Regions from separate parts of the Citrobacter meridianamericanus genome, predicted to be linked through region 2. Evidence: predicted binding sites of a transcription regulator. Region 2 holds the regulator's gene; the other holds the start of a gene.

Region 1 (5,678 bases), 250 kb from region 2:
CTTCTCGTACCGTCGTCGTCACGCATACTTCAGTCGTGACGCCGCAGACAATTAACGTTTTGATCCCGTGATTTTGTAAAATCAGATGTAAATCAGTCTGGTAGAACGCACCTTTACCTGGTTTGTCGATAACCGGTTCACCCGAGACCGGGTACAGTTCAGGGATAATGTCGTGACCGGCTTCGCCCCGAACCAAAATGCGTCCCATAGGGCCTGTTTCGCCAATGAAAGTTTTACCGCCGCGGGTGAGTTTCGCCGCCGGGCAATCGCTAAGATCGGCGCGGTGCCCTTCGCGAGTATGAATCACAAGTAAGCCTTTATCGCGCGCAGCCGCTAATACCTTTTTACATGGCTCAATTGCGCTTCGAACCAACGAGACATCGTTACCTAATGCTTCACCAAAACCACCTGCCTCAACAAAGTCACGTTGCATATCGATCATCACCAGTGCGGTGGTATGCGGATCAAAAGGCAGAGCAAAAGGTTGGGCCTGGAAAGTCTGTTGCGTCATGATCAATCTCCTGTTCACAGAATAAGCAATTCGCTGGGTCTGTTACTGAGTATTCAGGAGAATAGCGATGTTAAACAGAAAAATAGTTTGGCGCTAAGCAACGAAAATTTTGCATTTGATGGGGGAGGAGTACGTCAAATGTGAAGGCGATCATAGCGCCTTCTTTAACAGCAAAAAAATTGATGCAGCGAGACTGTATAATTAAAAAAATTGTCGCAAGAATGTGACGCAATACACTTATTTTTTCTGAGGGATACCCTGGCCGAAGCCAGGGTTGTCCTTATTTTTTACTGCCGTACTGGGTAAACCACTCCAGCATTCTCTGCCAGCCATCCTTAGCGGACTCTTCGTGATAGCTCGGGCGATAATCGGCGTTAAACGCATGTCCGGCATCGGGATAGACCACGATTTCCGCTTTAGCATTGGCGGCGCGTAGCGCCTGACGCATTGTTTCAACGGTATCTTGTGGAATACTGGTGTCCTGGCCGCCATAAAGCCCCAGAACGGGAGCGTTAAGATCGGTCGCGATATCAACGGGATGTTTCGGCGAGTTGAGGGTTTTATCGCCCACCAGTTTGCCGTACCACGCCACCGCCGCTTTTAACTGTGGATTATGTGCGGCATACAGCCAGGTAATGCGCCCGCCCCAGCAGAATCCGGTAATCATCAGTTGATGCGCATCACCTCCGTTGCGGGAGGCCCAGCTGGCGACGTGATCCAAATCGGCCAGTACCTGAGAGTCAGGTACTTTGGCGACAAGGCCGCTGAGCAGCGTGGGAATGTCGGCAAAGTCATTGGGATCGCCTTCGCGAAAATAGAGCTCTGGAGCGATAGCCAGATACCCTTCCAGAGCCAGACGGCGGCAAACGTCACGAATGTGTTCATGAATGCCAAAAATCTCCTGCACGACAATAACCACGGGCAGCGGGCCATCGGTTTGCTTTGGTCGTGCGTGATACGCTGGCATATCATCGCCTTGTGAAGGTATGGATGTTACTCCGGCGATAATTGCGTTATCTGGAGTGTGAACCGTGGTAGACGTTGGTGGAGATACAGCAGGTGCAAAGCCAGATTGTCGTGTTGTCATGGTATTCTCCGTACCCTTAAATATTCAGCCAAAAAGCGCATTGTTAACTATAGACACATGCAACGAACCACATTGCCTTAAACGGGCTATCTTTTGTGCAGGGGTTCCTTACATCGCATCATTTATGTGATTCAAGTCACTATTTGATGGTAATTGAATGCAATTGATTTACATCATAGTGATTACTGTCACGAAAATATGTTCATGCCTTCGGTAAAGTGTGTTTTTGCTTCTTCTGACAAAACCGATTCACAGAGGAGTTTTTATGTCTAAGTCTGATGTTTTTCATCTCGGCCTCACTAAGAGCGATTTACAAGGGGCTACGCTTGCTATCGTCCCTGGCGACCCGGAGCGTGTGGAAAAGATCGCCGCGCTGATGGATAAGCCGGTTAAGCTGGCATCTCATCGCGAGTTCACTACCTGGCGTGCTGAGCTGGATGGTAAAGCCGTGATCGTTTGCTCTACCGGTATCGGTGGCCCGTCAACCTCTATTGCCGTAGAAGAACTGGCACAGCTGGGCATTCGTACCTTCCTGCGTATCGGTACGACTGGCGCTATCCAGCCACATATCAACGTGGGTGATGTCCTGGTCACCACGGCGTCTGTCCGTCTGGATGGAGCAAGCCTGCACTTCGCGCCCATGGAGTTCCCGGCTGTTGCGGACTTCGAGTGCACCACCGCGCTGGTGGAAGCGGCGAAATCAATCGGCGCCACCACCCACATTGGCGTTACTGCGTCTTCTGATACCTTCTACCCGGGCCAGGAGCGTTATGACACCTTCTCTGGTCGCGTAGTGAGCCGTTTTAAAGGCTCTATGGAAGAGTGGCAGTCTATGGGCGTCATGAACTACGAAATGGAATCCGCCACGCTGCTGACCATGTGCGCTAGCCAGGGTCTGCGCGCCGGTATGGTTGCGGGTGTTATCGTGAACCGTACTCAGCAAGAGATCCCTAATGCGGAAACGATGAAACAAACAGAAAGCCACGCGGTGAAAATCGTGGTGGAAGCTGCGCGTCGTTTACTGTAATTCTCCCGTCTATTCAAAAAGGCCGACGCGTTCGGCCTTTTTATTTTGCGTAGTGCCTCGCAGGAAATTCCTTTTAAACTGGACGTTTATACAGCACAATTCTATTTTGTGCCGGTAAGTCGTAGCTGTAAGGGGGGCGTTGTGGATATTTCAATTGTGATGAGTGCCGTGCTGGCATTAGCCGCAGGACTGCTGGTCGGGTGGCTGGCAACAAAAGCGCACGCCGACAGGATCCGTGCCGATCTCCTCGAAGAACGACGTGAACTGGATATCGCGCTAAGCGCCGCCCGGCAACAACTCTCACAGGAAGCCCACTGGCGTGATGAGTGCGAACTGCTTAATAACGAATTGCGCAGCCTGCACAGTATCAACACCTCTCTGGAAGCCGATCTCCGTGAAGTCACTACCCGGCTGGAAGCAACGCAACAGCATGCGGAAGATAAGATCCGTCAGATGATCAACAGCGAACAGCGCCTGAGCGAGCAGTTTGAAAATCTGGCGAACCGTATTTTCGAGCAAAGCAATCGCCGCGTAGATGAGCAAAATCGCCAAAGCCTGAACAGCCTGCTGGCACCGCTTCGCGAACAACTGGACGGTTTTCGACGCCAGGTTCAGGACAGCTTTGGCAAAGAGGCGCAGGAACGCCATACTCTGGCGCACGAAATTCGTAATCTCCAACAACTGAATGCGCAGATGGCACAGGAAGCGGTAAACCTGACGCGGGCATTAAAAGGTGATAATAAAACGCAGGGGAACTGGGGCGAGGTCGTACTCACGCGGGTGCTTGAGGCTTCCGGTCTGCGCGAAGGCTATGAATACGAAACCCAGGTCAGCATCGAAAACGACGCCCGTTCACGGATGCAGCCAGATGTTATTGTTCGATTACCGCAGGGCAAAGATGTGGTGATTGATGCGAAAATGACGCTGGTCGCCTATGAACGCTATTTTAACGCTGAAGATGAATTCACCCGCGAGAGCGCGCTACAGGAGCACATCGCCTCGGTGCGAAACCACATTCGTCTGTTGGGCCGCAAAGACTATCAGCAGCTTCCTGGATTACGTACGCTTGACTATGTGCTGATGTTTATCCCCGTTGAGCCAGCTTTTTTACTGGCGCTCGACAGGCAGCCCGAACTGATTACCGAAGCGCTTAGAAATAACATTATGCTGGTCAGTCCCACCACGCTGTTGGTGGCATTGCGTACGATTGCCAATCTGTGGCGCTACGAGCATCAGAGCCGTAATGCGCAACAAATTGCCGATCGGGCCAGCAAACTTTATGACAAGATGCGGTTGTTTGTGGATGATATGTCGGCAATTGGTCAAAGCCTGGATAAAGCCCAGGACAACTACCGACAGGCGATGAAAAAACTCTCTTCAGGCCGTGGAAACGTCCTGTCGCAGGCCGAAGCGTTTCGCAGTTTAGGAGTGGAAATTAAGCGCGAGATTAATCCTGAGCTGGCTGAACAAGCCACTACGCAGGATGAAGAGTACCGCTTGCGCTCGGTCCCTGAAACGCAACAAGATGAGCCTTACTCCGATGATGAAGCGGTAAATCAGCAATCAAGCTAGTCCATTTGGGGTAGTTGAACCCGGCAGAAGGGTAGGGCAAATTGGCCCAATCTGTTACACTTCTCGAACATTTTTTGAATGAGCAGGCACTGAGATGGTGGATAATTCACAAGAAACGACGCACTTTGGCTTTCAGACCGTCGCTAAAGAGCAGAAAGCTGACATGGTGGCCCACGTTTTTCATTCTGTGGCCTCTAAATATGACGTTATGAATGACTTAATGTCATTCGGCATTCATCGTTTGTGGAAGCGCTTCACCATTGACTGCAGTGGCGTGCGTCGCGGACAAACCGTTCTCGATTTGGCTGGCGGTACCGGCGATCTGACGGCGAAATTCTCTCGCATGGTAGGCGAAACCGGCAAAGTTGTGCTGGCGGATATCAATGACTCGATGCTCAAAATGGGTCGTGAAAAGCTGCGCAATATCGGTGTAGTGGGGAACGTTGAGTACGTTCAGGCGAATGCGGAAGCATTACCTTTCCCTGACAACACGTTTGACTGCATCACCATCTCTTTCGGTCTGCGCAACGTGACGGATAAAGACAAAGCATTACGCTCAATGTATCGCGTGTTGAAGCCGGGCGGGCGTCTACTGGTGCTGGAGTTCTCTAAGCCGATTATCGAACCGCTGAGCAAAGCCTACGACGCGTACTCTTTCCACGTTCTACCGCGTATTGGCTCAATGGTAGCAAGCGATGCAGACAGTTATCGCTATTTGGCGGAGTCAATCCGCATGCATCCCGATCAGGACACCTTAAAAGCAATGATGCAAGATGCCGGGTTCGAAAGCGTTGATTACTACAACCTGACGGCAGGTGTCGTTGCGCTGCATCGTGGTTACAAGTTCTGACAGGAGATTGGGGATGCCTTTAAAACCCTTAGTGACCGCAGGCGTTGAAAATCTGCTCAACACCTTTCTGTACCGTTCCCCTGCGCTCAAGTCAGCCAGAACGCGTTTACAGGGAAAAGTGCTACGTGTTGATCTCAAAGGATTTTCAACACCATTAGTTCTGGTGTTCAGTGAGCGCCAGGTCGATGTGCTGGGGGCATGGGAAGGCGAAGCCGATTGCACCGTAATCACACATGCCAGCGTGTTACCGAAACTACGCGATCGGCAGCAACTCACCAAGCTTATTCGCAGCGGTGAGCTGGAAGTCCAGGGCGATATTCAGGTCGTACAGAACTTTGTTGCGTTGGCCGATCTGGCGGAGTTTGATCCCGCTGAACTGTTAGCGCCCTATACTGGCGATATCGTCGCGGAAGGGGTTAGCAAAGTGTTGCGTGGTGGAACGAAGTTCCTGTGCCGCAACATTCAACGCCAGCAGCGCTATGTTGCTGAAGCGCTCACCGAAGAGTGGCGCATGGCTCCTGGTCCGCTTGAGGTTGCATGGTTTGCAGAAGAAACGGCAGCCGTTGAGCGCGCGGTCGAATCTCTGGCAACACGGCTGGAAAAACTGGAGGCCAAATGACGCCAGGTGAAG
Region 2 (5,678 bases):
GTGGTGAATGATTATGCCGACAGGAAATTTGACGGACACGTTAAACGCACCGCGAATCGACCGCTGCCGAGCGGGGCCGTCACCGAAAAAGAAGCCCGAACGCTGTTCGTCGTATTGGTATTGCTCGCCTTCCTGCTGGTTTTAACGCTCAACACAATGACCATTATGTTGTCCGTTGCGGCGTTAGCGTTGGCGTGGGTTTACCCGTTTATGAAACGCTATACGCATTTGCCGCAGGTGGTGCTGGGGGCGGCGTTTGGCTGGTCTATTCCGATGGCGTTTGCTGCCGTGAGCGAGTCTGTGCCGCTGAGCTGCTGGCTGATGTTCCTCGCCAACATTCTCTGGGCGGTGGCCTATGACACCCAGTATGCGATGGTTGACCGGGATGATGACCTGAAGATTGGCATTAAATCGACCGCGATCTTGTTTGGTCAAAACGACAAGCTGATCATTGGTATTCTGCAGGTGGGCGTGCTGGTGCTGATGGCGCTGGTGGGCTGGCTAAACGGGCTGGGGCTGGGCTATTACTGGTCACTGCTGGTGGCGGGTGCGCTGTTTGTGTATCAGCAGAAGCTGATCGTTAATCGTGAACGGGATGCCTGTTTTAAAGCGTTTATGAACAATAACTATGTAGGGCTGGTACTGTTTTTAGGACTGGCGATGAGCTACTGGCATTTTTGAGTTTGGCTTAGCCTGCAAAATAAAAACCGGTCATTTCGACCGGTTTTTTTTACTTACTCGCCCTGTGTGGCACTCTCGATGGTCAGACGAACATCCGATGTGACCAGTTCAGCCAGCATCTGATAGATCTTCATCGTCTCTTCCGGCTCGGCATCTCCGGTATCGCTAATGAATCCTTCGTCACGCAGCGTCAGCACCAGAGAGCTGAATACCGCTTTGTCGAAGAATTCCGGCGCGTTAATGCCGTGCAGTACGGAGAGGCGTTGCGCCACGGTGCGGCTCTCTTTCTCAAGCGTACCACGGTTGATGGACGGGTTGGCGCTCAGCAGCCAGAAGGTAATGGCGTAGCGTTGCAACGTCTCGCGAGCACCCGCAGCCAACAGCTGGAGCGTACGGGAGCGGGCTGGGTTAATATGCAGTTCGCCATCCTGCTGAGCGATCAATCCCTGGCGCTGCATTTCGCTGGCCAATTCGTCAATCACTCCGGCAAGCTCATTGCGTTCCCAGCGCAGGAACAGCTCGGCTTTCAGCATTGGATACAACGCATCAATATGCTGCTGTAGCGCGACGCGTGAAATACGACGGCGCTGAGTTACAATGGCTGCCATCAACGAAGGCAGAACCAGCATGTGCGCAATGTTGTTGCGATAGTAGGTCATCAATACGGCCTGCTCGCGCGGCAGTATGATGATGTCGCCGATGGTGTCTTTCTCGACCTCAAACTTGTTCATCTGCAAGGCGTGGTCGATCAACTCACTGGCGCTCTGTGCAGGAACAGTTGAGTCTGCTGCGTACGGCACGTTGCGCAGCAGGCTAAGGTAGCAGTCAAGCTGCTCGGTTAACTGTTCACGGGTCAGAGAGCGCTGGCGGGAAGCCAACAGCGCGGTACAACACAGGTTCATGGCGTTGGCCGCGCCAGCGTTGTTAATGCGCACCATCAGATCGGCGGCAATGTTATTCACTGTCGGCGTCAGCCAGGCCGGGCGGATAGACTCGATAGGATCGATAGATTCACGCCACTCCGGCACATGCTGATTGAGGTACGTCATCAGCGGCATCGGCTCGCCAAAGTTAACGTAGCCCTGACCCAGATTACGCAGCTTGCTTAAGCCACGCAGCATTTGTGGCAGACTCTCTTTTTCTTTTGTCGCGCCACGCAGCTCTTTTGCGTAGGTGCCTACTTCCATTACGTGCTCATAGCCGATGTAGATCGGTACGAGGGTAATCGGACGCGTACCGCCGCGCAGCATCGCCTGAATGGTCATCGACAGCGTGCCGGTTTTCGGGTCGAGCAGACGACCGGTACGTGAACGGCCGCCTTCGACAAAATACTCAACCGAGTAACCGCGGCTGAACAGCTCGCCCAGGTATTCACGGAAAACGGTGGAGTAGAGCTTATTGCCCTTGAAGGTACGACGAATAAAGAACGCGCCCAGGCGGCGGAAAATCGGACCTGCCGGCCAGAAATTCAGGTTGATACCGGCAGCGATGTGCGGTGGAACCAGCCCCTGATGATACAGAACGTACGACAGCAGCATATAGTCCATATGGCTGCGGTGGCACGGAACATAAACGATTTCATGCCCATCGTGCGCCAACTGACGTACACGTTCCGCATTATGAACGTTAATCCCCTGATACAGACGGTTCCAGGTAAAGCCCAGAATTCGGTCCGTGAGGCGGATCATCTCGTAGGAGAAGTTGGCGGCAATCTCTTCCATCAGTGCAATGGCATTTTGCTGTGCTTTTTCGTGGGAGATTTTTTTACTGCGCGCTTCATCTTCTACCGCGCGAGCGATCGCTTTTGACGCCAGCAGCTTATTAAACAGATCCTGGCGGGCAGGGAGGCGAGGGCCAACCGCGGCCAGACGCTGGCGAGCAAAATGCATACGCGCCACGCGTGCCAGTTTCTGAGCGATTATCTTATCCGTACCGTGTTCATCCGCCATACGACGCAGGGAGACTGATGGGGAGAAACGGACAAAACTGTCGCGACCCAGCCAGGACACAGCAAAGAATTTCTGTACGCCGTTCAGCATGCGCAGCGGCGGATTGACTTCGCCTTTTTCGCGTCCTGGCGCACGGCCAAACATCACCGAAACCGGCACCATCTGCACATCCAGATCTGGATTGCTGCGATGCAGGTCGAGATAGTTATGGAACAGCTTGATGGACTCTTCTTTCGGCGTGTAATAGGTGAACACGCGCGGGCCGCCGTGAATAAACACGTAGCGCGGCAGCAGAGTCCCGTCTATCTCCAGCGGTTCCAGGGGATCGGGGAGATCGTGCACCAGACATTGGGCACGCAGCGTCAGCAAGTCTGCTTTTGAATTGTACGGTAGGACGTACATAATGGGACGAGACGTATCGAGTCCCAATTCCGGGGCAGGTTCTGCCGGAATAGACTTGCTTTTTACCAGGATGCTTAATGGTAAATTCAGTAATTTGTAGTAAATTCGTGGCCAGCCGGACATAAACGATGTAAAGCCTCTGGTTAATAATGCAAATGCGCTGCAAGGATATCAGAAAGTTTAGTGAATTTCTGTGGTATCCCGTCATACTTCGCGCTGCTTTGCCACCCCCTGAAACAAACGGGGTAACGTTACAATGACATTGACGCTAATAATGTAAAAAGGTTCTTTTTGATGGCCAATAATACCACTGGATTCACCCGAATTATCAAAGCTGCAGGCTATTCCTGGAAAGGTTTTCGCGCCGCATGGATCAATGAGGCGGCATTCCGCCAGGAAAGCGTTGCCGTGCTGCTGGGCGTAGCTATCGCCTGCTGGCTGGACGTCGATGCGATTACCCGCGTGCTGTTAATTGGTTCCGTGATGCTGGTGATGATCGTTGAAATCCTCAACAGTGCGATTGAGGCGGTGGTTGATCGCATAGGCTCTGAGTATCACGAACTTTCCGGCCGGGCGAAAGATATGGGTTCTGCGGCGGTGTTGTTGTCTATTTTCGTTGCTCTGATCACCTGGGGCATTCTGTTGTGGCCGCATTTGCGATAAGGATTCCACATCTTCATAAATCTCCTGCTTTTTGTGCAGTTTGCGGTTCCAAAATCACCTTTAGCTGTATATACTCACAGCATAACTGTATATACACCCAGGGGGCGGAATGAAAGCGTTAACGGCCAGGCAGCAAGAGGTGTTTGATCTCATTAGAGATCACATCAGCCAGACAGGTATGCCACCGACGCGTGCGGAGATCGCGCAGCGTTTGGGGTTCCGTTCCCCAAACGCTGCTGAAGAACATCTGAAAGCGCTGGCGCGTAAAGGTGTGCTGGAAATTGTCTCCGGTGCATCGCGTGGTATTCGACTGCTGCAGGAAGAAGAAGAAGGATTACCGCTTGTCGGTCGTGTGGCGGCAGGCGAGCCACTTCTGGCGCAGCAACACATCGAAGGCCACTACCAGGTCGATCCCTCATTGTTCAAACCGAACGCCGATTTTCTGCTGCGGGTTAGCGGTATGTCGATGAAAGATATCGGTATTATGGACGGCGATTTGCTGGCGGTGCATAAAACTCAGGACGTGCGTAACGGACAGGTTGTTGTTGCCCGTATCGACGACGAAGTCACGGTTAAGCGCCTGAAAAAGCAGGGCAACAAGGTTGAACTTCTGCCAGAAAACAGTGAATTTAAACCTATCGTTGTCGATCTGCGCGAGCAAAACTTCACCATTGAAGGGCTGGCGGTAGGCGTCATTCGTAACGGTGAATGGCTGTAATCATGTATTAATACTGTGGCGCATTCTGCGCCACAGCTAGTTTTCACTTCTTTTCATCAGGCTTTCCTGTATGCCTTTCTTTACCGCCTCTGATAAAGCGCTCTGGCACCTCGCCTTACCGATGATCTTCTCCAATATCACCGTTCCCTTGCTGGGGTTGGTGGATACTGCTGTGATTGGTCATCTGGACAGCCCGGTCTATCTTGGCGGCGTTGCTGTCGGGGCCACGGCGACCAGTTTTCTCTTTATGCTGCTTCTTTTTTTGCGCATGAGTACCACCGGTCTTACCGCGCAGGCATTTGGTGCGAAAAATCCACAGGCGCTGGCGCGCGCGCTGGTACAGCCGCTGATGCTGGCATTGGGCGCAGGGGTACTTATCGCGCTGTTTCGCACGCCGATTATCGATTTAGCGCTGCATATTGTCGGGGGAAGTGAACCTGTACTTGAACAAGCCCGGCGTTTCCTTGAAATCCGCTGGCTCAGCGCGCCAGCCTCGCTGGCGAATCTGGTGCTGCTCGGCTGGTTGCTGGGCGTGCAGTATGCGCGAGCGCCGGTTATCCTGCTGATTGTCGGCAATATTCTCAACATTGCGCTCGATTTATGGCTGGTGATGGGTCTGCATATGAACGTGCAGGGTGCGGCACTGGCAACGGTGATTGCTGAATATGCCACACTGCTTATCGGTCTGATGATGGTGCGCAAAGTCCTGCATATGCGCGGAATATCGCTGGCAATGTTGAAACAGGCGTGGCGGGGCAACTTCCGTCGTTTGTTGGCACTCAACCGTGACATCATGCTGCGTTCGCTGCTGTTGCAGCTCTGCTTTGGGGCCATTACGGTGCTGGGGGCGCGTCTGGGAGGCGATATCATTGCGGTTAATGCCGTACTGATGACTTTGCTGACGTTTACCGCTTATGCACTGGACGGATTTGCCTATGCCGTGGAAGCGCATTCGGGCCAGGCCTATGGGGCGCGGGACGGCAGCCAGTTGCTGGATGTCTGGCGAGCAGCGTGTCGACAGTCAGGAATTGTGGCAATCCTTTTTTCGCTGATCTATGCCTTGTTTGGCGAGCAGATTGTGGCGCTGCTGACCTCACTGTCGCAAATCCAACTTTTGGCCGATCGCTATCTTTTCTGGCAGGTGGTTTTACCGCTGGTGGGCGTGTGGTGTTATCTGCTTGACGGTATGTTTATTGGCGCAACGCGGGCTGCAGAAATGCGTAACAGTATGGCCGTTGCCGCAGTGGGATTCGCCTTAACGCTCC

What was found. Region 2 encodes LexA, which represses DNA repair genes until DNA is damaged. Its sites were predicted from a motif close to TNCTGTATGTACATACAGNA; they were not measured.
Region 1: the regulator LexA is predicted to act here: its motif matches at 2,702-2,721, upstream of rmuC (DNA recombination protein RmuC).

What each region holds. Positions count from the first base shown of each region.
Region 1 is NZ_CP101036.1:5,175,721-5,181,398, reverse strand. It holds gene NMD08_RS25135 (cysteine hydrolase family protein) at 1-511, opposite strand, end outside; gene NMD08_RS25130 (dienelactone hydrolase family protein) at 792-1,598, opposite strand; gene udp (uridine phosphorylase) at 1,864-2,625, shown strand; gene rmuC (DNA recombination protein RmuC) at 2,785-4,197, shown strand; gene ubiE (bifunctional demethylmenaquinone methyltransferase/2-methoxy-6-polyprenyl-1,4-benzoquinol methylase UbiE) at 4,292-5,047, shown strand; gene ubiJ (ubiquinone biosynthesis protein UbiJ) at 5,061-5,666, shown strand; gene ubiB (ubiquinone biosynthesis regulatory protein kinase UbiB) at 5,663-5,678, shown strand, end outside.
Region 2 is NZ_CP101036.1:4,922,227-4,927,904, reverse strand. It holds gene ubiA (4-hydroxybenzoate octaprenyltransferase) at 1-681, shown strand, start outside; gene plsB (glycerol-3-phosphate 1-O-acyltransferase PlsB) at 735-3,155, opposite strand; gene NMD08_RS23940 (diacylglycerol kinase) at 3,327-3,695, shown strand; gene lexA (transcriptional repressor LexA) at 3,805-4,413, shown strand; gene dinF (MATE family efflux transporter DinF) at 4,484-5,678, shown strand, end outside.